4 regions of the Robertmurraya mangrovi genome follow, and region 1 is predicted to be linked to each of the others. Evidence: predicted binding sites of a transcription regulator. Region 1 holds the regulator's gene; each other region holds the start of a gene.

Region 1 (5,992 bases):
CATTAGTAAAAACCTCCTCAGATCAATTGAAAATATTATTTAATAAACGTTAGTTTTAAAATGTAAAAATTATTCAACAACAGCTAAGATGTCGTTTTCACGGATAATTAAGTACTCAGAACCTTCATACTTAACTTCAGTACCAGCGTATTTTGAGAAGATAATTTTATTGCCTACAGAAACTTCAAGTGCTACGCGCTCACCATTATCAAGAACGCGGCCAGTACCTACAGCAACTACTCTGCCTTCTTGTGGCTTTTCTTTTGCACTATCCGGTAAAAGAATACCGCTTGCAGTTTTTTCTTCAGTTTCAACAAGTTCAATAACTACACGATCACCTAGTGGCTTTAACAAGTGAAACAACCTCCTCAAATTGTATGTAAATTTTTCTTTATTAGCACTCTCTCTTATTGAGTGCTAACACAATTATTATATTAATGAATCTGATAAATATTTGCAAGAGTCAAGCTCAAATTTTTTACATAAAATTATTAAGATAAGCTTTTTTCAATATACGTAGTTCATTTCTTTAGCGTACAAGTTGGATTTTTCCACAACCATACAAAGTATGCACGAATTTTCTATTTATATCCAATTTTTTATGAAAAATATTAAAAGTTTAGTTATGCTTGTCAGGCAAGGCCCATAGTTATTAAATACATCTACCTGAATATTTACATTAACAAGTCCTCTAATTTGAAACATTAAGCTTATTACTTGTAAAATGAAAGATAGTGCCATCATTGATTACATTTACTAAAGGAGATTAATAATATTGAAAAGGGAATATTGGATTATCTTAATCGCCTATATTGGTATGCAGCTCTCCAGCTTTATCGGAGTTCCCATCATTGCTTTTTCAGGAGTTTTCTTTGGAAAGACTATAGAAGATATGCAGGTTCTTTCTGTTATTATTTGGTTAGTTTTTAGTTTTTCATTAACGCTCTTAATCGTATTATTTTTATTAAGGAAAGAAATGAAAAAAGGATATAATGAGCGAAAAGTTGCTTCAATCAATTCTTCTATTTTTTGGGCAGTAGGCGGGGTATTTCTTGCTTTATTTGCTCAAGGTCTAGCTGCAAACATTGAAAGGTTATTAGGCATTGAAATGGGGTCAGAAAATACCCAGCAAATCTTAAGTTTTATTGAGGCCTTTCCGATTGTTGCTTTAGTAAGTTCCGTAATCGGACCGATTCTCGAAGAAATTGTTTTTCGTAAAATCATTTTCGGTTCTCTTTATCAAAGGTTTAATTTCTTCCTATCAGGATTAATCAGTTCTGTTATTTTTGCCTTAGCACATGCAGAATTAGAGCATTTACTACTGTATTCAGCTATGGGCTTTACCTTTGCCTTCTTATATGTTAAAACCAATCGGATTATCGTTCCAATCGTCGCCCACATTGCCATGAACACATTTGTCTTTTTAGTACAATCTGTCTTTAAAGAAGACATAGAAAGAATGATTCGAGAGTCAGAGAAAATTCAAAGCTTTATCGGAGGATTATTTATATGAGGCAATCACCGTTATTTTCGGGAATCATTTATATCGTTTTAGGAGTATTATTTACCGTTTTTGCTATCCAAGATGTTACAAGAAACGGTGAATGGGGCTTCTTCACTTATCTACTAGTTATTTTAGCTACTTTTGATTTCGGTTCTGGTATTAGAATGATCATGTTTCATTTTAAAATTAAAAATATCCAAAAAAAGAAAAAATGAGCTTGGTTCACAGGCTCATTTTTCTTCGTTTTGGCTATATTCTTGTTCATATTTCTCTTCTGCTTCTAATACCTTTTTGTAGGATACACGCGAAATGATGATACTTACTTCATATAGTAAAAGTAGAGGTACGGTCACCATCATATGCGACAAAAGCTCAGGTGGAGTAATAAATGCTGCAATAACGAGCAATACAAAGTAAGAGTACTTTCTAATTTTAGAAAGAAACATGGGTGTTACAATTCCAAGCCTAGTTAGAAACATAATGATAACTGGAAGCTGGAAAAGCAAACCAAAAGGAATCGTTAATTGAAACAAGAATTGAAAATATTCATTAATACCTATTACCTGATTAATATCTAACCGATTAGCCACTCTTGTCATAAACTCAACAACAAAAGGAAAAAGTACAAAATAAGAAAAAGCAATTCCTGTAATAAATAAAAACACAGAAATAGGTATATAACTTAATGTTACTCTTCTCTCTTTTTCATATAACCCAGGACTAATAAACGACCACAACTGATAAAGTAAAAATGGCGAAGTTAATACAAAGGCAATCAAAAAGGCAAACTGCATATAAATTTTAATTGGATCAGTTAGACGGAAAGCATTCATCGTTAACTCTTTTGCTTCATCCGCCTTCTGTAAGTAAACGATTAACGGCTCTGCTAAAAAGAAACTAATAACAGTGGCAATAAAGAAGAAAACGACTGCAAATACAAGCCGTTTTCTTAATTCACCTATATGCTCATAAATCGTCATATCTTTATGACTCATAACGGTTTCATCCTAACATTACTTAACTTTCTTCTTTTCATCGTCCTCATCATCATCTGCTAGCCCTTTTGTAGCATTCTTGAATTCACGCAGTGTGTTTCCTGCTGCTTTTCCAAGCTCAGGTAGCTTCTTTGGACCGAAAATTAATAGTGCAACAAACACAATTAGTAAGAGGCTTCCCATTCCAAGATTCATCATGTGCCTCACCTCCTTATCAATAGCCTTAATCTATCACTCATCGTAAACTATTATTTATAAATGGCATTAGTATCATAATACTTTTATTATGGAACTAAAAGCAATTCGATCGAAATAATTCTAACATAAAGAATATACCACTAACCTCAGTCGAATTCTATTGGTTAATTCTATGATTTTTTACTACTCTACTTCTTCTACCTCGGAGTAATGTTTTAAAAAATAAACTAAAGATTGCAACTCAACTGCTAAATCAATATGATGTACTCTAATCGTAGAAGGGACCGTTAGTCTAGCAGGTGTAAAGTTCAATATCCCTTTTACATTTACTTTTACAAGTCTATCTGTAATGGATTGTGCGGCAGATACAGGTACAGTCAGAATAGCAACTTGTACATCATCCTCTTCAATCACTCTTTCTAAGTCGTCCATATGATAAATAGGTACATCTCCAATTTTAGTCCCTACTTTAGAGGACTCTACATCGAATCCCATTTCAATTTTTGTATTATTATTTTTTAAAAAATTATAATTCAAAAATGCTGTTCCTAGGTTACCTACTCCAATTAAAGCAACCTTGGTTAACTCATCCTGATCCAGCGTTTTTCTAAAGAATGATAAGAGATAATTAACATTATACCCGTATCCCTTTTTCCCTAATGCTCCGAAATAGGAAAAATCTCTTCGAATCGTAGCAGAATCTACTTTTACTGCCTCACTAAGCTCTGCAGATGACACTCTCTGTTTACCAGAAGAGTGTAAGTTTTTTAAAAAACGATAATATAAAGGCAATCGTTTTGCCGTTGCTTGTGGGATTTTCATACTGTCATTATTCATTTAAAATTCCCCTTGCCTATTTTTGTTGGCTCATTATACTTCTCTCTTGTAATCGCCATGTTTCCCACCGGTCTTCTCTACTAAGTAAGTTGGACCAATGACCATGCCTTTATCTAAAGCTTTACACATATCATAAACGGTTAGTGCGCATACCGATGCTGCTGTGAGCGCTTCCATTTCCACACCCGTATTCCCTTTTGTCTTTACAAATGATTGAATTAATAATGTATACTCTTCTTTATTTATTTCCCATTCAAATGAAATGTCAATGCTAGAAAGAGGAAGTGGATGGCACATTGGGATAATATCCCAAGTTTTCTTAGCCGCCATAACAGCCGCTACTTGAGCCACAGCCAATACATCTCCTTTTTTCATCTCGTTATTGGCAATTCCATCGTAAATATCTTTATTTACCTTTATACTAGAATAAGCAATAGCTGTACGGACGGTTTCTTGTTTATCACTAACATCAACCATTTTAGCTCTGCCTTCTTCATTGAAGTGAGTAAATCCTGACATGTCTAAACACCCTCTCATAAAAAATGATACACTATTTTTGTCAATCTGTGTGAAATCTTTGTTCTTTTCTTCACAAAAAGCTCTTTCCATAACAATTGAAAAATAGCCCAATTTATAGAATGATTGAACATACAAAAAATCTTTATCAATACTACTTATATTGCTGTTCCTACGTGAATCAGTTACACTTATCACTAGAGTATTGAGGTGAAAAATGATGATATTATTACAAGTTAATCAACTATCCAAATCATATGGTGCTGACCTTATTTTATCCAATATAAAGTTAGAAGTACAAACAAGAGACCGGATTGCACTAGTTGGACGTAATGGTGCCGGAAAATCTACTTTATTAAAAATTATAGCCGGGCAAATTTCGTATGAAAGTGGCGACATCGTTAAACCAAAGGATGTGACGATTGGTTACTTAGCACAAACAACTGGACTTGAATCAGGACTCTCTATTTGGGAAGAAATGCTGACTGTTTTTAGTCATCTTAAAAAACAAGAAGCTGAACTACGACAGCTTGAGGCGAAAATGGCTGATCCGTCTACGTTTAACAATCCGACTGATTATGATCGAGTACTTAAAGAGTATGACCGTCTGCAGGTTCAGTTCAAAGAAAATGGTGGATACCAGTACGAATCTGATATCAGATCCGTTCTTCATGGGTTAAATTTCCAATCCTTTGATTACTCAACTAAAATTGATAGCTTAAGTGGTGGGCAAAAAACACGTTTAGCCTTAGGTAAATTATTATTAACAAAGCCAGACATTCTTATTTTGGACGAGCCGACTAACCATCTTGATATTGAAACACTCTCATGGTTAGAGCAATATTTACAGGGTTATGACGGGGCAATTTTAATCGTGTCCCACGATCGTTATTTCCTCGATAAAGTAGTAAATCAAGTGTATGAAATAGCGAGAAATCAAATTGCTAAATTTACGGGTAACTACAGCTCTTATTTAGACCAAAAGGCAGAACAATACGAACGAGAAATGAAGCTATTTGAAAAGCAACAAGACGAAATTTCTAAATTACAGGATTTTATTCAAAAGAACTTAGCTCGAGCTTCAACAACCAAACGAGCACAAAGTAGACGAAAAAAGCTTGAAAAAATGCAAGTAATGGACCGCCCATTAGGAGATGAGAAGTCTGCTTCTTTTGGTTTTCAAATTGAGAAACAAACGGGTAACGATGTCTTAAAGGTTGAACATGCCACTATTGGTTATGATCAAGAGGCCATTTCGAAAGGCATTTCCCTACGGTTAACTAGAGGAGAAAGTATTGCCCTAGTTGGTCCAAACGGTGTAGGTAAATCTACTTTATTAAAAACAATTATCGGAACCTTACCTCTTTTATCAGGTGAAATTTCACGTGGATCTAACGTTATGGTAGGCTACTATGACCAAGAACAAGCTAACTTAAGGTCTAATAAAAGAGTGATTGACGAATTATGGGATGACTACCCTATGAAGACGGAAAAAGAAATTCGAACCGTTTTAGGTAATTTTCTTTTCTCTGGTGATGATGTTTTAAAAATTGTCTCTACATTAAGTGGTGGGGAAAAAGCTCGACTTGCACTTGCTAAATTAATGATGCAAAGAGCTAACTTCTTAATCTTGGACGAGCCTACAAACCATCTTGATTTAGATAGCAAAGAAGTCCTAGAAAATGCCTTAGTCGATTTTCCAGGGACAATTCTATTTGTTTCACATGATCGTTATTTTATCAATCGAATTGCAACAAAAGTGGTAGAGCTAAGTACTACTAGTGCAACAGAATACTTAGGTGACTACAACTACTACGTAGAAAAGAAATTAGAGCAAGAAGAGCTTAGACAGTTGGAAGCTGCTACAAAAACTACCGAGTTATCTTCTAAACAACAAGTGAAAACAAATTATCATCAAGATAAAGAAATGAAAAAGTTAGAA
Region 2 (5,992 bases), on a different contig from region 1:
ACCCCATGCAAATTTCTTTAACAATGCTAACAAGATGATGAACATAACTAGTTGGAAAAGGATATCTCCACCGTTAAAACCACCACCAGCTGCACCTAATACTAGACTGCTTGTTAACACCCTCGATTCACTCCCTTCAAGAGTCGTTCACTTAGGAAAACAACAAGTTAACGAAGTTCAATTTATATGAATCCGATTAATTGTTTTGTTAAAACTAACACCTTAAATATAAGGTTTCTTTACTAAAATAGTTTAAGAACATAAAGCAATGGCGAAGGTACACAAGGAATGATCTTCGCCATTTTAACATTTTACTAGCTATTAACCACCAATAACCATGAACGCGATAACTACGCCGATGATAGGAACAGCTTCTACTAACGCTACCCCGATGAACATAGTTGTTTGAAGCATACCACGAGCTTCTGGTTGACGAGCGATACCTTCAACTGTTTTAGATACGATAAGACCGTTACCAATACCAGCACCTAGTGCCGCTAAACCGATTGCGATTGCTGCTGCTAAAAGACCCATTATAGAGTTCCTCCTTTAAATGTGTAAAAAGATTTATATTTTTGTTCATATAATGAACAGGTATATATTAATGGTCATGACTCACTTTGTGTGCCAAATAAACCATTGTTAACATTGTGAAGATAAATGCTTGGATTGCACCAACAAAGATTGAGAATCCTTGCCATGCTAGTGTTGGAATGATAGCCGCAATAGTGCCACCTACTCCAGAAGCTAGACTTCCTGCCAGTAACGTTAGTAGGATTTCTCCCGCGAAAATGTTACCGTAAAGACGAAGTCCAAGAGTTAATGTATTTGCAAACTCTTCAATTAGCTTTAGAGGGAACAAGAACCACATTGGTCTGAAGAAATCTCGACCGTATTCTTTAACACCTTTAAGCTTAATTGCATAATAATGTGAAAGTGCAACAACCATAGTCGCTAATGTTAATGTAACGACTGGATCTGCTGTAGGTGATTTCCACCACAACACGTGATCATATGTTATCGCAAACGGAAGGCCTAGCATGTTTGAAATAAAAACATACATTAGCAAGGTAATTCCAAGGATATGGAATCTTCCGCCATCTTTCCAGTCCATCGTACTTCCAATAATGTTTTTAACAAAATCCATTATCCATTCGAAGAAGTTTTGCATCCCCGTTGGCTTCATGGCTAAAGTACGTGTAGAAAGAACTGCAATAATGAAAACAATCAAACTGGCAACTGTAATCATTAGTACGTTTGACAAGTTAAAAGTTAAGCCCATAAAATCATATAATGGAGCTTCATGATGCACAGTATTCACCTCTCTTCCCCGCTAGTTACGTGAATTAATAGCTTGCAGAAAAAAATCTATCATAATGACGATATAGGAAGTCATTAATCCCAAAATTACGCTGTACAAGTGTAGTTTGTCCGGATACTCAAGTGCTAACATAACCGATAACACTGCTGTAGCCATCCTTGACATCATACCCAAGGAACGAACTTTTTCACCTTTAGCGACAGCTTCACCAAACTTGTCCGTTCGTCTAGCCAACAACCACAAATTAAATAGGCTTAAGCTTGTACCTAGAATAAGCCCTAGAAAGATAGTTTTATAAGTTGTAAATCCCCAGCCGAGAACATAGATTGACAACAGGAAAAATATGTATTTTCGTTGCCTAAGGTAGATTGCTGTGATTTCCGGCATTGTTGTTTATTCTCCTGAAAAGAAATGTTGGATTAGTCGAACCATAGCTAATACACCAGCTGCTAATCCTAGTAATAACCCGATAATTAAAAATAGTGGCTCGGTTCCCGCAACACGATCCAGCCATCTTCCGGAGAAAATGCCAATCAATACTGCACCGACTAATTGAGAAAGAATCGCGGACATTAACGCCATCGATTGAAATGGATGACGATTTTTTTTGTTCATATTAACGCATCCTCTCTTTAGAGAATGGTATGTGGGTTAGAGGTATCAAGCATCAAAATTTGAGCGTGTTCACTTAGTAAATTAACACCACACAGCCTTTGAAAACCCTATCATTTTATACCCTTTGTAAGCATACAATAGGCACTTGTCAATGTCAATGCGTTTGCAGTGAAAAAGTTCACAATTAGATTGGTTATAATTTGGCAGTTCACACATTTTTCGATATTTTCTACTATATACATATTGCAATTGGAGCAAGAGTTGTTCTCGCTCCAACTTTTCTAGCCGTAATCCTATTCCTTCGATATATATATACTCGCTTCAACCATGTCCTCTTTCCCCGCTTTTTTCGCAAACACTTTCGCAAGATATAAGCCAGTCTCGGGAAGCTGCTTATTATGGACTGTTCCTTTTAGCATACCTTTCCCTACTTTTCTTTTCCAATCTAAAAATCCTACAAATTGATAACTATCCGGATCAAATAGAGCAATTCCAAATTCTTCCGCTCCTCCTGGCAGATATACTTCATAACGGTACGTGTTCTTCTTGTCACCAGCACCTATATCAAATCCCATTACCCTCGGATAATTTGGTTCTTCTAGAACATATAGGTAAGGTATGCTCAACCTTTGACCACCAGCATCAATATAGAGATGACCATCATGTAATTTCTTTTTAAAAAGGGTTGGATCTACCGTCATTTTTACTTCGACTCTTTTTTCTTCCCCAGGACCTACATGAAACGAAAGAGGGATTTCCCACTTAATACCCGCTTCTTGTTTCGGTACGGAGAAGGAGTATTTTTGGGTTATTGAGCTGACGTTCCTTAGAGTGATATATTGTTTATGAGTATGTTGTACATCTTTTAATTTAAATTTGCCGAACTGAAGGGAAGCTGGCATGGCTAAGGTTTGTGTCTTGATAGCCTCCTTGATTTGAATTCTACCCGCTCCTTGTTCGTATGTCTTATAAGGGGTTCCTTTTTCATTTTGTATAGGCTTTGCTGTATTCATTAAAGCTGCCTTAATTTCTTCAGGCCCCCAATCTGGGTGTTCTTGTTTGATTAATGCACAAGCACCAGCAACATGAGGGGAAGCCATGCTCGTTCCTTGTAAAGCGAGATAACCGCCCGGAATGGTACTATTAATGGCGACGCCTGGTGCTACTACATCGGGCTTAATTTCCCAAGTTGAGGTTACAGGGCCTCTTGAACTAAAATCGGCTAATCGATCTTTTTCTTCCTTAATGATTGTACGAATCATCATTTCTTTTGCTTTTAAAGCTTTTTGGATTTGTTTTCCTACCTTTTTAGTAACTGTTGCAACAGGTATTTCTACCCCTTCCTCTAAATTCCCTATAAACCCTCCATTAATATTGTTATAGATAATAACCGCAACGGCTCCAGCTTCGATTGCGTTCTTCGCCTTCTCTGTAAAAGTGATTTCCCCTCGTTCTACTAAAACGACTTTTCCATCTACATTTTTCAAGTCTTCTTTTTTCCCTAGACCCGCAAATGTAATGGGATAGGAGCGATCCAGTTTCCAGGAAGCTACTGATCCCTGGATCGGTTCTAATCTAAATCTTTCACCCATTTCTTCTATTAATAAGTAGGGGATTAGAAGTGAAGGAGTAGACGCACCGACTGAAATGGCTTTCCCTGCCGTTCCTGGTGAACCCACTGTCCAGAGATTAGGACCAGAATTCCCAGAGGATGTGACGGATGTAATTCCTTTCTCTACGGCTTTATTAAGGGCTAAACTAATTGGTAAATCAGGTCCATTAATGCTATTGCCTAGGGAAAGATTCAGCACATCCACTTTATCTTTGATTGCTTGTTCAATCGCTGCTAGTACTTGCTCTGTGGTTCCTGTCCCCCCGGGGCCTAATGCACGGTAGGCCTTAATTTTTGCTTCCGGAGCAACTCCTTTAATCCGTCCATTTGCTGCAATAATGCCTGCTACATGTGTTCCGTGTAAAGTCCCCTGGCCATGAGCTCCTTCTGTTTCCATCGGGTCATCGTCTCCATCTACTAGGTCATGCCCACCTCCATAGCTTTTTCTCAAATCGGGATGGGTATAATCAAACCCCGTATCAATCACACCTACTGTGACTCCACGGCCCGTTAGTCTATTATTTTTCTTATCAAAAAATCCTCTAACTTCATCTACTCCAATGATTTTATTGCTCTCTTCACTCTCAATGGAATATGTTTTCACCGGTTCAACTAAATTTATATTGGTTAATTTAGATAGTTTCTCTAAGGATGCAACGGTCCCTTTTACAGAAAATCCATTTAGGGCATGTTCAAAAACATAGCGTAGTGTTAATTCAGGTATATTCCCTATTAGCTTTTCAATTTCTTTTTTACTCATCGGTTCAGGTAAGGTTACGATGGCTACTTTTTCAGTATGAGGTGATTCTTCCGGTATGGGAGGATGTTCTAATGATTTCGCATTGGCGGAGGTGAATATCACATTAAAGACTATAAAAAATGTAAGTGTCAGAACCTTTATCATGATCGCTCACCTTCTTCACTTTTTTTCTTATCGTTTTCATTATGAGGACTGAGTATACAAAAAACTGACCCCATAATGGGGCCAGCGTTTAATTTGGGTTATATTCTGATGGTGGGGTTTCCGTTTGTTTAAAGTAGTAGCGAATAGCTTCACAAATTCGTTTAGAAGCATGGCCATCTCCATATGGATTCGCAGCTTTTGCCATTTTATTATATTCTGCCTGATCCGTTAAAAGCTCTGTTGCTAGACGGTAAATGGTTTCTTCCTCTACACCCGCTAACTTTAGGGTTCCTGCGTCAATCCCTTCTGGTCGTTCCGTTGTATCTCGTAACACTAATACAGGAACTCCTAGTGATGGAGCTTCTTCTTGTACTCCGCCCGAGTCCGTTAAAATCAAATAGGCCCTTGATGCAAAGTTGTGAAAATCAATGACATCCAAAGGCTCAATTAAATGAATGCGAGGGTCGTTCCCTAAGATTTCGGATGCCAACTCTCGAACGACAGGATTCAAGTGAACAGGATAGACCACTTGAACATCTTTTTGTTCTTCTATAATTCGTTTAATCGCCCTGAACATATTACGCATCGGTTCCCCTTGATTTTCCCGACGATGTGCCGTTAATAAAATTAAGCGGTCTTCTCCAAGATTTCTTAGTACCTCATGTTCATATTCATCACGAATGGTTGTGCTTAAAGCATCAATCGCTGTGTTACCAGTTATAAATATACTATCAGGTTGTTTATTTTCTTGGAGCAAGTTGCCTGCCGCTTTTTTTGTCGGAGAAAAGTGCAAATCAGCAATAACTCCCGTTAATTGACGGTTTAATTCTTCCGGAAATGGAGAGTATTTATTATGCGTTCTTAACCCTGCTTCTACGTGCCCTACAACAATTTGATTGTAATACGCCGCTAAGCTAGCAATAAATGTTGTCGTTGTATCACCATGCACTAAAACGATATCTGGTTTAACCTCTTTCATTATTTCGTCCAAACCTTGTAATACTCGTGTGGTTATGTCAATTAACGTTTGTCTATCCTTCATAATATTTAAGTCATAGTTTGGATTAATATTAAAAATATGTAGTACTTGGTCCAGCATTTCACGATGTTGCGCAGTTACCGTAACAATCGATTCAAAATGCTCGGTTTGTTTATTCAGTTCAAGAATGAGAGGCGCCATTTTTATGGCCTCTGGTCTTGTCCCAAAAATCGTCATTACTTTTATTCGTCGATTCATTGTGGGACTCTCCTTTTAAATATTTTCCTTACTTATTAGACCATTATAAAAAAAGCCCTTTATTTTTGCACAAAAAATAATTTTGTACGGTGATAAAGGGCATGGTTTTTTATTCTACGTTCATTATTTTGTTCCGAATAGACGGTCCCCAGCATCTCCTAGACCTGGTACGATATAGCCTTTTTCGTTTAATTTCTCATCTAGTGCCGCAATGTAAATATCTACATCAGGGTGAGCTTCTTTAACTGCGTCCACGCCTTCTGGTGCAGCAATTAAGCACATAAATTTAATGTTTTTAGCTCC
Region 3 (5,992 bases), on a different contig from region 1:
TGTCTTGTTTATTGATTTCGTGTAGGTTAATAATATGTATGGAAATAATACATAATTGAAAAAATAGAAGCCCGAATAATTATGGGAGTTGATTAAATGGTAGAAAGAAGAATGCCTATACCAGTTGGTGAGGCAGTTTCAAAGATTATGAATTATAAACGAAATGGTGAAACCGAGTTTGTGTCAATATATGATAGTTATAATAGATATTTATCGGAAGACTTAGTTGCAACACATGATGTTCCTCATTTTGACCGTTCTCCTTATGACGGATTTGCTATACGTTCGGTTGACAGCTCTGAAGCATCATTAACTAATCCCGTAGAATTTGAAGTTATAGACCACATTGGGGCAGGTATGGTTACAACAAAGGAAGTAGGTCCCTTTCAAGCTGTTCGAATTATGACAGGTGCTCAAATGCCTAAGGAATGTGATTGTGTTGTTATGCTTGAACTCACCACATCTTCTGAACGTGAAGATCATACGTATATGTCAATAAAGCGCTCATATAAGAAAGGAGAAAATGTCTCTTTTAAAGGTGAAGATGCCAAAAAGGGGGATGTTCTCGTAAAGAAGGGGTCAAAAATCAATCCAGGAATTCAAGCGATATTAGCAACATTTGGCTATGAAAAAGTGCCTGTTGCTAAAAAGCCATTAATAGGACTTTATGCAACGGGGACTGAACTATTAGAAGTAGAGGATGAACTTCAACCTGGTAAAATTAGAAATAGCAATTCACATATGATCTGTGCACAAATTGAAAGAGCTGGAGCGGCTGTTAAGTATTTTGGTAAATTACCTGACGAATTCGATACTTGTTATGAGGCTATCAAAAATGCAATAGATCAAGTAGATATTCTAATTACTACTGGTGGGGTCTCAGTAGGTGATTTTGATTATTTACCCGCTATTTACGAGAAATTAAATGCAAAAGTCTTATTTAATAAAGTGGCCATGCGTCCTGGTAGTGTTACAACAGTGGCAACTCTAGAAAATAAGATTTTATTTGGGTTATCAGGAAATCCATCAGCTTGCTATGTTGGGTTTGAGTTATTTGCTAGACCGATTATTCATACTATGTTGTTCTCAAAGAAACCACATTTGAGGAAGGAAAAAGCAATACTTGAAGTTGACTTTCCGAAAGCTAATCCATTTACAAGGTTTGTGAGAAGTAGATTATCTATTCAAGAGGGTAGGCTTGTGGCAGCACCAAGTGGTGTAGATAAATCAAATATTGTTATGAGCCTAGCTGGGGCCAACTCCTTTATCGTGTTACCAGGTGGTACAAGAGGATTTACGGCAGGCGATGAAGTCGAAGTATTATTGCTTGAAGATACAGTAGGAAGCGAATGGCCGTGGTAAAACCTGTTATTTTTCAGGTAGTTGGCTTTCAGAATAGCGGAAAAACTACCTTCTTAAAAAATCTAATAAACATGTTGAGTAAGGAGAGCATTAAGGTTGTAACGATCAAGCACCATGGCCATGGAGGAAAACCTGAGGTTCCAGAAGCTAAAGACTCCTCTCAGCATATTGAAGCTGGTGCCGTCGTTTCATTGGTGGAAGGTGAAGGACGACTGATCCTTCAAGCGGAAATGGAGACGTTCGGACTAGTAGAAAAAATTCAGCTAATCTCTTTTTTTAAGCCTGACATTATTTTAATTGAAGGTCATAAATTTGAAGATTATCCTAAGGCTGTGATTATTCGAAATGAGGAAGATGTCACACTCCTAAATAAATTAAAGAATGTCCAAGTGATATACTTTTGGGATGAGGAACTTATGGTAGGGATTGAATTTGAAAAGATTCCTTCATTCCATAAAGATGACCCAAATGGGATTGATTGGCTCATGGGGTCTATTAAGGACTTTCAGTTGAAAAATGTTTAGCCTAACCAACCTCATAGGTGCTTGTTCATAAAATAGTTGAAAAAAATTAATAAATTTGTCAAAAATGTAACTTTTGTCACTGATTCCTTTATCATTCCTTGTTACTATAATTCAAGGGGAATATGTTTGATTTATAGAGGATTGGGGTGAGAATAGTGGAGATGTTACCGTTCATGCTCTGGATTATTTATCCTTATATGGTAGTGGCTATATTAGTGATGGGAGTAATATGGCGAATGGATACGACCAAACTACATGAAGGGGAGCAAGTTTATAAGAAGCAGAGCCTATTGGTAGAACGAGCCTTGAGCGCGTTACTCGTTTTATGCTTGTTAACAGGGTTAGGTGTGTTTGCTTTTTATAATATTTCTGATGATCCAAAGCAGCTATTACATTGGGTCATAAGTTTAGCTTACCTTGAGCCGGATATGGACTTAATACGTAATATTTCTTTCCTTTCTCGCTTACATTTTATTTTAATTCTCACTCTTTTATTAGCTCTATCTTTTACAAAATATTTATCGTATTTAATAAAACCACATTTATACTTAAGGAATAGATTCATAAAGAAGTTACAGTAAAGCTGCCAATTAGAATGGTAGCTTTTTGTTTTTATTTGAATGTGATGTGCCTCACATACTCTTCAAACTAATTATTTTATAGTAGAAGTAGGTTATAACAAGGAGTGAAACCTATATGAAACTATTTTTGCCTAAACAACATGGGGCATGGGCTATGCTATTTATCCCTTTTTGGTTAGGGGGATTTTCAGGTGGACTTATTTGGCAGCATGTACCGTTTTTCTTTGGTTGGCTGTTGTTATACTTAGCGACCTATCCAGCACTACTTTTATTTAAAAAGAAAAAGAATAAAGCGTCTCTTTATACAAAATGGACAATTATATATATGGTACCTGCTTTACTCTTATTATTAGTGCCATTAGTTACTCGACCTACTATTATTTACTTTGGATTTGTAATGATACCCTTCTTCATTTTGAATGCTTATTATTCTAGTATAAATAATGAAAGAGCCTTACTAAATGATATTAGCGCCATTATAGTATTTGGAATAGCAGGTTTAGCTAGTAGTTTTTTAACATTGGGTGAGTTGAATGAGTATTCTATCATTGTTTTTATATCTACTGTTTTATTTTTTCTGGGAAGTACTTTTTATGTAAAGACAATGATTCGTGAGAAGAAGAGTAAGTTGTACAAGGGAATTTCATGGGGGTATCATAGTTTACTTCCTATTATGTGGATAGTAAGTGGTTTTTCGTGGGTTGCGCTAGCATTTATACCAAGTCTTTTAAGAGCCATATATTGTTATGGTAAACCGTACTCAGTTAAGAAGGTCGGAATACTAGAAATCGTGAATGCAGTTCTATTTTTTATTATTCTGTTAATAGCAATGATGATATAAAAAACTCAGCTATAAGCTGAGTTTTTTCATTCTACATTGCATATGTCAATTGGACAGTTTTCGCAGTCAATTTCTATTTTTAAATATTCAAGATCATGTATGGTGATAATCCCTTTTTCAATAGAGATCACCTCGTTTTTTCTCAAATCACTTAGCAAGCGGTTAACTACTTCCCTGGAGGTTCCACAGAAGTTGGCTAGTTCTTGATTGGTTAAGGGAGTGTCAATCATAATTCCCTCAAGACATTTCATCCCATAGCTATTAGATAAGCGGATTAAAGTCGAGTACAGAGCTCCCTTTTTTCCATGTAGAATTAAGTCTCTAAACTTTGTCTGTGTTCGTCTATATTGCCCGCTAAACCATTTCATAAATTCAAGTGCAAGAGCATGGTTTTCTCCGAGCTTTTCTTCAAGTTCTTTCTTAGAAATGACCGCTACTTCTCCACTTTCATTAATTTTAGCATTTAACATATAGTTTTGGTCTTCGCAAAAAATGACGAGTTCACCGATCAAATCTCCTTCAGAACACATCCGAATCGTAAGTTCACGTCCATCGGGAACCATTTTACTAAGTTGAATTTTACCACTAAGGACTAGATATAGTTCCTTTGCAATTTGCCCTTCGTGAAAAAGGTATGTCCCTTTCTCAATTCTTCTAATATGGTTAGCTGTTCGCAATAATTCTAGTAATTCTGTAGATAATTGAGTGTATGACTGCATATTTTAACCACCTTTTTATTGGAAGGAAGTTCTTCGCTAGTTTAACTATAAAGATAGTGTGAAGTGAGAGTCAACCTTACAATGTTTTTATTTTAGTAATATTGTCCTGTTTTCAAAAAGAAGACAAATTTAAAAAAATAGTAATTCCGTTATAAAAGAAAAATTTTCAAAAATTGGGTTGATTTTATAAACTGACCTTCTTATAATAAGAGAATCGATTTATAAAAATTAATTTTAGTAAATAAATATACATTAGGTGTGAGAAAGGATAAGGTTATGAAAGTATCAATAATAGGGGTAACTGGATATAGTGGGGTTGAACTCCTAAGAATTTTACATTCACATCCTGTATTCGACATACACTCTATCCATTCTACAAAAGTTGACCGTTCCATTTCAGAGGAGTATCCTCATATGCTACACATTATCGATAAGAAAGTGGAGGATATTGATTTTGACCGGATTGGAGAAGAAAGTGACGTAGTATTTTTAGCAACGCCATCAGGAATATCAAAGAGACTGGTAGAACAACTGATTGATAAGGATATTAAAATCATTGATTTATCTGGTGATTTAAGGCTGAAAGATTCAAGTGAGTATATTCAGTGGTACAAAAAGGATCCTGTTAAAAACTCCATACTAACTGAGTCTGTGTACGGACTCAGTGAATGGAATGAGGAAAGCATTCAATCAGCCAAGTGGATAGCTAACCCTGGTTGTTACCCGACAGCAACCTTACTAGGTCTAGCACCAGTCATTATAGAACAATTTGTAGAGCCAGCCTCTATTATTGTTGATGCAAAATCGGGTACTTCAGGAGCTGGAAAAACCCCATCTAACGGGACCCTTTATACAGAAGTGAATGAAAATCTAAAAATTTATAAAGTAAACGAACACCAACATACGCCAGAGATTGAGCAGCAACTAAGAATGTGGAATGGAGAGATTAAGCCCATTACATTTTCCACCCACCTCTTACCTGTTACAAGAGGGATTATGACAACGATATATGTTCAATTAATAGAAGATTTGGACACTGATAAACTTATAGATTTATATAAAAACACCTATGAAAAGCATCCATTTGTTCGAATACGCCCTAAAGGTACTTTCCCTGCCATAAAGGAAGTATGCAGTACAAATTATTGTGATATTGGCCTGCATGTTGACAAGCGAACAGGGAGGTTAACCATTGTCTCAGTGATTGATAATTTAATGAAGGGTGCTGCAGGTCAGGCCGTTCAAAACGCAAATATTATGTTTGGATTAGATCAGCAAACGGGCCTTAATTTTAGCCCACTGTACCCATAAGGAGGAATAGGTGTTGGAAGCTATATCGGTGTGTTTACAGGTTAAAGAAGTGAAAGAAGGAAGTATTATTACTCCACGTGGTTTTCAAGCAGCGGGAACGCACGCCGGATTAAGATACACAAAGAAGGATATAGGAATGATTACAAGTGAAGTTCCCGCTTCAAGTGCAGCAGTCTACACCTTAAACACCTTTCAAGCAGCACCTTTAAAGGTCACACAAGAGAGCATTGGTCAGGAGGGACTACTCCAAGCAGTTGTTGTAAATAGTGCCTGTGCTAATGCTTGTACTGGTGAAAGAGGACTGAAAGATGCCTTTAAAATGAGGAATTTGGCAGCTGAAAAGCTTTCTATAAACCCACATTTAGTGGCAATTGCCTCAACAGGAGTGATTGGTGAATTCTTGCCAATGAATAAAATCGAAAAAGGAATTGAAGAAATAGAAGTAGGTTGTTCTATACAGCATTCCAAAGATTTTGAAACAGCTATATTAACAACAGATACAGTGACAAAGAATTGCTGTTATTCAGCTGAGATTGATGGTAAGACCGTTTATATGGGAGGAGCAGCAAAAGGCTCTGGGATGATTCATCCCAATATGGCAACGATGCTTGGTTTTATTACTACAGACGCAAACATAGCTCCTGAGCATTTGCA
Region 4 (5,992 bases), on a different contig from region 1:
AAGAGTTACGTGAAATCACTTCCGATTTTACTCCTCCATTAGACGCATGTGGAACATATCGTTTAGTCTACAAAAGATTAGAACTACTTGAAGGGGAAACTTTCATGCATGTACATTTAGAAAACAACATTTTATTCCCTAGATATATAGAAGCATAGATTGCCTGAGCTACGATGATTCGTAGCTCTTTTTTTACACAAAAACGTATTAGGTTAGAGCAAAGATATACCAAATGTCATCAATTGTTCAAAAATAATATTATAAAGGTGAACATATTGTTAACATACTCTCAATGATATTGACTTCATCCTCCCCATCCTTCATTCTATAAAAATAAATGGCTGTTATCGTAATGATTGTTGTTATTTGTAAAAATCCAAAAGCCGATTTTTACCCTTAAATAGTTAAAGAGTGCTACAAATTTAGATGGTAAGGCTTTTTCTAAAACTAATGACCTTTTAAACCAATGTAGCATGTATAATTTATAGGCAAATTTATATATGTGAGAAGCAACAAGGTTTTAGAAAAGATCCAAATAAATAAATCATTTTGCCTCTGACATTTGAGTCAGAGCATTTATATAAAAACCATATTGATAGTTAGGGGTGACGGTGATGACAGGCAAACTAAAATCTACACATTCTATTGAGATTAAAGAATTACTTCACCTATCGGATCGAAAGTTTAAAACTAAAAAGGGAACATATTTATTCCAAGAGGGTATGGAAGCAGAAGAGCTTTATATCGTCCTTTCTGGTAAAGTTCAAATTAGTAAAATCACTGCAGATGGAAGAGAACTTTCTTTACGCATTTGTGGAGAGAACGACATTTGTGGAGAGTTAACTTTATTTACAGATAATCCAAAGTATCTTTTAAGCGCAAAAGTATTAGAACAAGGAGAAATACTTGCAATTCGAAAAGAGACACTCGAAAAAGAGGTGTTCCATAATAGTGCTTTAGCATTTGAGTTTATGAAATGGATGAGTGACCACTTTCGTAAAACGCAGACGAAATTTCGAGACCTAGTTTTAAACGGGAAAAAAGGAGCTCTTTACTCCACACTCATAAGAATGACAAATAGTTATGGAATTGCCACAAGCGAAGGAATTCTTATTGATTTACCTTTAACCAATCAAGAATTAGCGAATTTCTGTGCCACTTCCCGTGAAAGTACGAATAGAATTTTAAATGAATTAAAATCAGCAGACGTTATTTCTATTAGTAAAGGGAAAATCGTTGTACGTGACTTACAATTTTTGAAAAATGAAATCGGGTGTGAAAATTGCCCGGATATTTATTGTAGTATTGAATAATTATTTAAGGAGAGTTTCCCAGTTGGTGAAACCCTCCTTTTTATCTTTTATACCGTTTTCTTTCTCATTGCCTTTGGTATATAGATGCAATATGGTTCGCTTTCTAAATAATCACCTGTTAATGCATAAGCTCTTGACCTAGAACCCCCACATACAAAACGATACTCACATTGCCCACATTTTCCTTTATATTTATCTGGATTTCTTAAGTCCTTAAAGATTGGTGAATCTCTATAGATTTCGGCAAGAGGTTGCTCTCTCACATTACCCGCTTTAACAGGTAGAAGACCGCTAGGATAAACATCACCAATATGTGAGATGAAGACAAAGCCATTTCCATCATTTACACCTTTTGGCGCTCTTCCCAGTCCATCAATGGATCCTGTTAACCCTTGTTGAGTGAGCGCATCTAAATATTGAATTTCTTCTCCATGATCTTTCATTTCTCTCATTTTTTGTTGGATAAATACCCTGCGATAATGCTGAGCTGCAGTTGTTTTTATATCAAAAGATACCTTTTTACTTAAATCTTGTAGCCATAAAAATACTTTCTCATGCTCAAGTGGTGAAATCATATCCTTCTCTTGTCCCCTACCAGTAGGTACTAGAAAGAACACGCTCCATAGAACACATTCTAACTCTTCTACAAGCTTTGCCATTTCATCTAAATAGTCATTGTTGTACCTCGAAATAACGGTATTTATTTGGATAGGTATTTCTAATTCGTGTAGATATTTTATTCTTTCTATCGTTAAGTCAAACGAACCTGAAGTTCCACGAAAATGATCATGTATTTCTGCATTTGGTCCATCTAAACTAAAGGCCCAACGAGATAAACCTACATTCTTAGCTTTTTCGATTGCTTCCTTCGTAACGTTAGGGGTTGCACTCGGAGTCATTGACACTCTTACACCCTTTTTGACCGCATATTCTGCTATATCAAAAACATCTTTTCTCATTAACGGGTCCCCGCCAGTAAAAACAAGCATTGGGTTGTTCATCTCATATATTTGATCGATTAAATCCTTACCTTCATCAAAAGTTAACTCCCTTGGATCTCTTCTATATTGAGCTTCAGCACGACAATGTAAACATTTTAATTGACAGGCCCGAGTTAATTCCCAAATAACAATAAAAGGATTCTTATTAAAATCTCTATTTATATGCATGACTATGCACCCCTATATTGTGTCTTCATGTTAAGTAGCATTAAACCTAACCTAATTATAAAAGACTTTTTCTCATAAATGTGTGAAGTACCTCACAATCGGTTTAATCCACGACAAAAAAGCCACAGAAAGAAAATAGCTTCTGCGGCTGGAGGTATATTTTTTATTAACGAATTCCTAAAGCAATTTTTGCATATCTAGACATTCTTTCTTTAGACCAAGGTGGATTCCAAACAATATTAACTTCAGTTTCTTTCACTTCCGGAATGTCAGCTAATGCATCTTTTACGTGTTCAACAATCGTTCCTGCTAATGGACATCCCATTGAAGTTAATGTCATCGTAACAGTTGCCTTTCCCTCTTCGTCTAAATCAACATCATAAACTAAACCTAAATTAACGATATCTATACCAAGCTCTGGATCCACTACAAGTTCCAAAGCACCCATCATACTATCTTTTAAATCTTGATCCAATTTTGTCACTCCTTTATTTCTTTTAAAAACTCTGATTAATAAACCATAAGGCTCATCCTTATTTTATGCTAGATGGCTCTCCTAGGGAAGTGATGTACATCATATCGGAGGAAAGTAAATGCTTTTCAAACCATTCTACCGTTTTAAGTACTCCATCTCTACTTACTTTATGATCTGCATGTTCATCCGAAATGAACTGTAGATACTCAGGATTTTTCTTATATAGAGTCTTAATCTCTTTATAAAACTGGTATGTAAAATGATACGGGACAACTGTATCTTGTTTACCATGCCAGAATAATAATGGTCTGTTTGCTAATTTTTCAGGCTGAAGACTTAAATCAAGCTCCCTTAATTGATTTAATAATTGATCTAAATCACTTTGTGCTAATGGAAGTGTAATGTTATTCTTTTTTAATTCTTCTAACTGCCAAAGAGCAAATTTTTCATAATAGGGCATACCCATTAAGCTAACTGCTGACTTTACCCATGGATATTTAGTTAAAGCTCCTAAAGTAACGATCCCTCCCATTGAGGTCCCAGCAAGCCCAATCTTTTGACTGTCTATTTTATTTTCACCTTCAAAGTAGGTTTTAATTAAATCTAAATCATCAATCATTTTTAAAACAATTTCCCAAAAGCGTATATTTAGATCGTGTTTGCTTAAAGTCGGTTTTCGCTCCCCATGATAAAGAGCTTCAGGTAATACCACTCTAAAGCCTTTTTCAGCCAACAAATATGCATAGTGGAGATTGTGTTCCTTTGCACTAGTAAAGCCATGAACAAAAATGACTAACGGTAACTTCTCATCAAAAAGTTCCTTTTGAGCGAGGTGTAATAACGGTATTTCTCCTATACGTTTATTTTCTACAACAATCATTTTTTACCCTCCCTAACTTTAAAACACCACTATATTCAAATGTTTCGTGATAAAAATAAGGCAATATATTTATGTTTTACTGAAAAAATTGTTAACATTGTGTATAAGTAAAAAATTTAAAACGTACATTGTATATACAACTTGTCTTTAAAGAAATGTAAATTGTTTCTATATTTCAAGTGTAACATGTAGACATTTAAATTCTCAAAGCTTTAGACTTAAAAGAAAAGCGGAAGCGCCCGTTTAGAGTGAAGAACATAATGAACAGATACATAAGTTTTTTTACACTAACTATATTAACGAACGAACGAGGAGGACTTTTTTTATGGCAGAAAAACATCTTATCGCCTTAGATTTAGATGGAACATTATTAAAAGATGATAAAACCATTTCATCTACAACTAAAAAAGTAATTGCGAGAGCGCGTGAGGAAGGTCATATCGTTATGATAGCGACTGGAAGACCTTTCCGTTCTAGTGAAATGTATTATAAAGAACTTAATTTAAATACACCGATAGTAAATTTCAATGGAGCCTTTGTACACCATCCATTACAAAATAGCTGGGGAGCCTATCATACGCCTTTAGATATGGGGGTTGCTAAAGATATTGTTGAGGCATGTCAATCCTTTGAGTTCCACAATATTATTGCTGAGGTAATTGATGATGTTTATTTCCATTATCATGATGAAAAGTTAATGGATATTTTTGGTCTAGGTGAACCATCCATAACTACAGGGGATATTAGGAGATTTTTAAAAGATGATCCAACAAGCTTACTTATTCATACAGATGAGGAACATGTAAAATCTATCCGCAATCATTTATCAGATGTACACGCAGAAGTGATTGATCACCGCCGATGGGCTGCACCTTGGCATGTTATTGAAATTGTAAAAACAGGCCTTAATAAGGCGATTGGACTCAAAACAGTATCAGACTACCTTCATATCCCAAAAGAACGAATAATCGCCTTTGGTGACGAGGACAACGATTTAGAAATGTTAGAGTTTGCGGGTCGAGGAATTGCCATGGGGAATGCAATTGAGGAATTAAAGAATATTTCAAATGAGATCACATTAACCAACGAAGAAGATGGAATTGCAAAATATTTAAATGACTTTTTAAATTTAAAAGCCCTTTAAATATTCCTGTCAAAATAATTCAAGTAAATCCATTAACTCCCCATTTTATCCGCTTCACCTAAAGCACATACTAGATAAGGAAGCGGCAATGCTGTTTCAAAAAGCTCGGATGGAGGGATTTAACGATGGGTAAACGTAATAAGTCAAAACGATTTGTCCAACAAGGTGTTGATAGTGTGTCAAAACATGATGAACGCATCCCTTATCATACAACTTATGCAGAAGCTGAAGCACGCAAAATGGAAAACGTCAAAGAATCATCACTTGGAGGAATATAATGGGTAACCGACTATTCCAAGAAGCTAGACGCAGCGTTGAAATGGCAAAGAATTCAACGGGAAGTGGACAACATGATTCTATTGAGCGTGCAAAAAATGCTTTAAATTCTGCGTATGCAAACTCTACACTGGCCGAACAGGCACAGTTGAGAGAAATGCGAAACGAGCTTGATCAATTAGTTTAACACAAATGTATATAAAGCTGGCACTTTTGAAAGTGCCAGCTTTTTGATTATAACCTTTGGAGCAGAGCGGGATAAGTATGGATAGTGTTTCCATCTTTATCTTTTTCATATAAATTTAAAATTAAAGAAGCATTCGTTGGCAGTTTATTCTTTGAGATACTTATTTGTATTTTAAATTGCTCCCAGCTTGGAAATGATTTGGTTGTTTTTACCTCGGTCTCTTCTACATATTGATTATGGCCGTCTTCCACCGTGTAATAAAATACTTTTTGATTAGGTCTAGCCTCTCCTGTAATAGTGTATTGCCCCTCTTCACCTGTTACTTTTATATTCTTAAATACTGGATTTTCTGCAGGAATGGTAAAAGGTGTTTCAGAACTTAGCCGAGTTTGGTCAGAAATTGGTTTTTGATTGATTTTTCTAGCTAGTAATTCTCCTCTAGCTTTATACTCTCCAGCTTGCACTCTCTTACCATTCTTTTGATAGTTCCAACTTTCCGTCCATGTTTTCTTTTCGTTCGGCTTTATGACCAACGTTTGAAGAGCTTG

Evidence for each region. The regulator Rex, encoded in region 1, represses fermentation and respiration genes when NADH is low (regulators of the CRP and FNR family bind a similar motif). The targets are predictions, from matches to a motif close to TTGTGAAATATTTCACAA.
Region 2: the regulator Rex is predicted to act here: its motif matches at 2,103-2,120, upstream of SM124_RS08600 (AtpZ/AtpI family protein).
Region 3: the regulator Rex is predicted to act here: its motif matches at 2,507-2,524, upstream of SM124_RS01015 (YwiC-like family protein).
Region 4: the regulator Rex is predicted to act here: its motif matches at 2,563-2,580, upstream of SM124_RS00985 (TIGR04053 family radical SAM/SPASM domain-containing protein).

Annotation. Positions count from the first base shown of each region.
Region 1 is NZ_JAXOFX010000025.1:39,702-45,693, forward strand. It holds gene groL (chaperonin GroEL) at 1-3, opposite strand, end outside; gene groES (co-chaperone GroES) at 70-354, opposite strand; gene SM124_RS22295 (CPBP family intramembrane glutamic endopeptidase) at 776-1,513, shown strand; gene SM124_RS22300 (YdiK family protein) at 1,510-1,719, shown strand; gene tatC (twin-arginine translocase subunit TatC) at 1,735-2,499, opposite strand; gene tatAY (sec-independent protein translocase protein TatAY) at 2,518-2,697, opposite strand; gene SM124_RS22315 (redox-sensing transcriptional repressor Rex) at 2,881-3,534, opposite strand; gene moaC (cyclic pyranopterin monophosphate synthase MoaC) at 3,568-4,053, opposite strand; gene SM124_RS22325 (ABC-F family ATP-binding cassette domain-containing protein) at 4,271-5,992, shown strand, end outside.
Region 2 is NZ_JAXOFX010000004.1:175,333-181,324, reverse strand. It holds gene SM124_RS08620 (F0F1 ATP synthase subunit B) at 1-120, opposite strand, end outside; gene atpE (F0F1 ATP synthase subunit C) at 322-534, opposite strand; gene atpB (F0F1 ATP synthase subunit A) at 602-1,312, opposite strand; gene SM124_RS08605 (ATP synthase subunit I) at 1,334-1,708, opposite strand; gene SM124_RS08600 (AtpZ/AtpI family protein) at 1,715-1,936, opposite strand; gene SM124_RS08595 (S8 family serine peptidase) at 2,230-4,452, opposite strand; gene wecB (non-hydrolyzing UDP-N-acetylglucosamine 2-epimerase) at 4,541-5,689, opposite strand; gene upp (uracil phosphoribosyltransferase) at 5,813-5,992, opposite strand, start outside.
Region 3 is NZ_JAXOFX010000001.1:179,446-185,437, forward strand. It holds gene SM124_RS01000 (molybdopterin molybdotransferase MoeA) at 97-1,362, shown strand; gene mobB (molybdopterin-guanine dinucleotide biosynthesis protein B) at 1,350-1,886, shown strand; gene SM124_RS01010 (respiratory nitrate reductase subunit gamma) at 2,048-2,467, shown strand; gene SM124_RS01015 (YwiC-like family protein) at 2,583-3,308, shown strand; gene SM124_RS01020 (Crp/Fnr family transcriptional regulator) at 3,335-4,027, opposite strand; gene argC (N-acetyl-gamma-glutamyl-phosphate reductase) at 4,304-5,338, shown strand; gene argJ (bifunctional ornithine acetyltransferase/N-acetylglutamate synthase) at 5,352-5,992, shown strand, end outside.
Region 4 is NZ_JAXOFX010000001.1:172,742-178,733, reverse strand. It holds gene ric (iron-sulfur cluster repair di-iron protein) at 1-158, shown strand, start outside; gene SM124_RS00990 (Crp/Fnr family transcriptional regulator) at 615-1,313, shown strand; gene SM124_RS00985 (TIGR04053 family radical SAM/SPASM domain-containing protein) at 1,361-2,482, opposite strand; gene SM124_RS00980 (metal-sulfur cluster assembly factor) at 2,649-2,957, opposite strand; gene SM124_RS00975 (alpha/beta fold hydrolase) at 3,016-3,837, opposite strand; gene SM124_RS00970 (Cof-type HAD-IIB family hydrolase) at 4,163-4,981, shown strand; gene SM124_RS00965 (hypothetical protein) at 5,107-5,259, shown strand; gene SM124_RS00960 (DUF3813 domain-containing protein) at 5,259-5,444, shown strand; gene SM124_RS00955 (BsuPI-related putative proteinase inhibitor) at 5,492-5,992, opposite strand, start outside.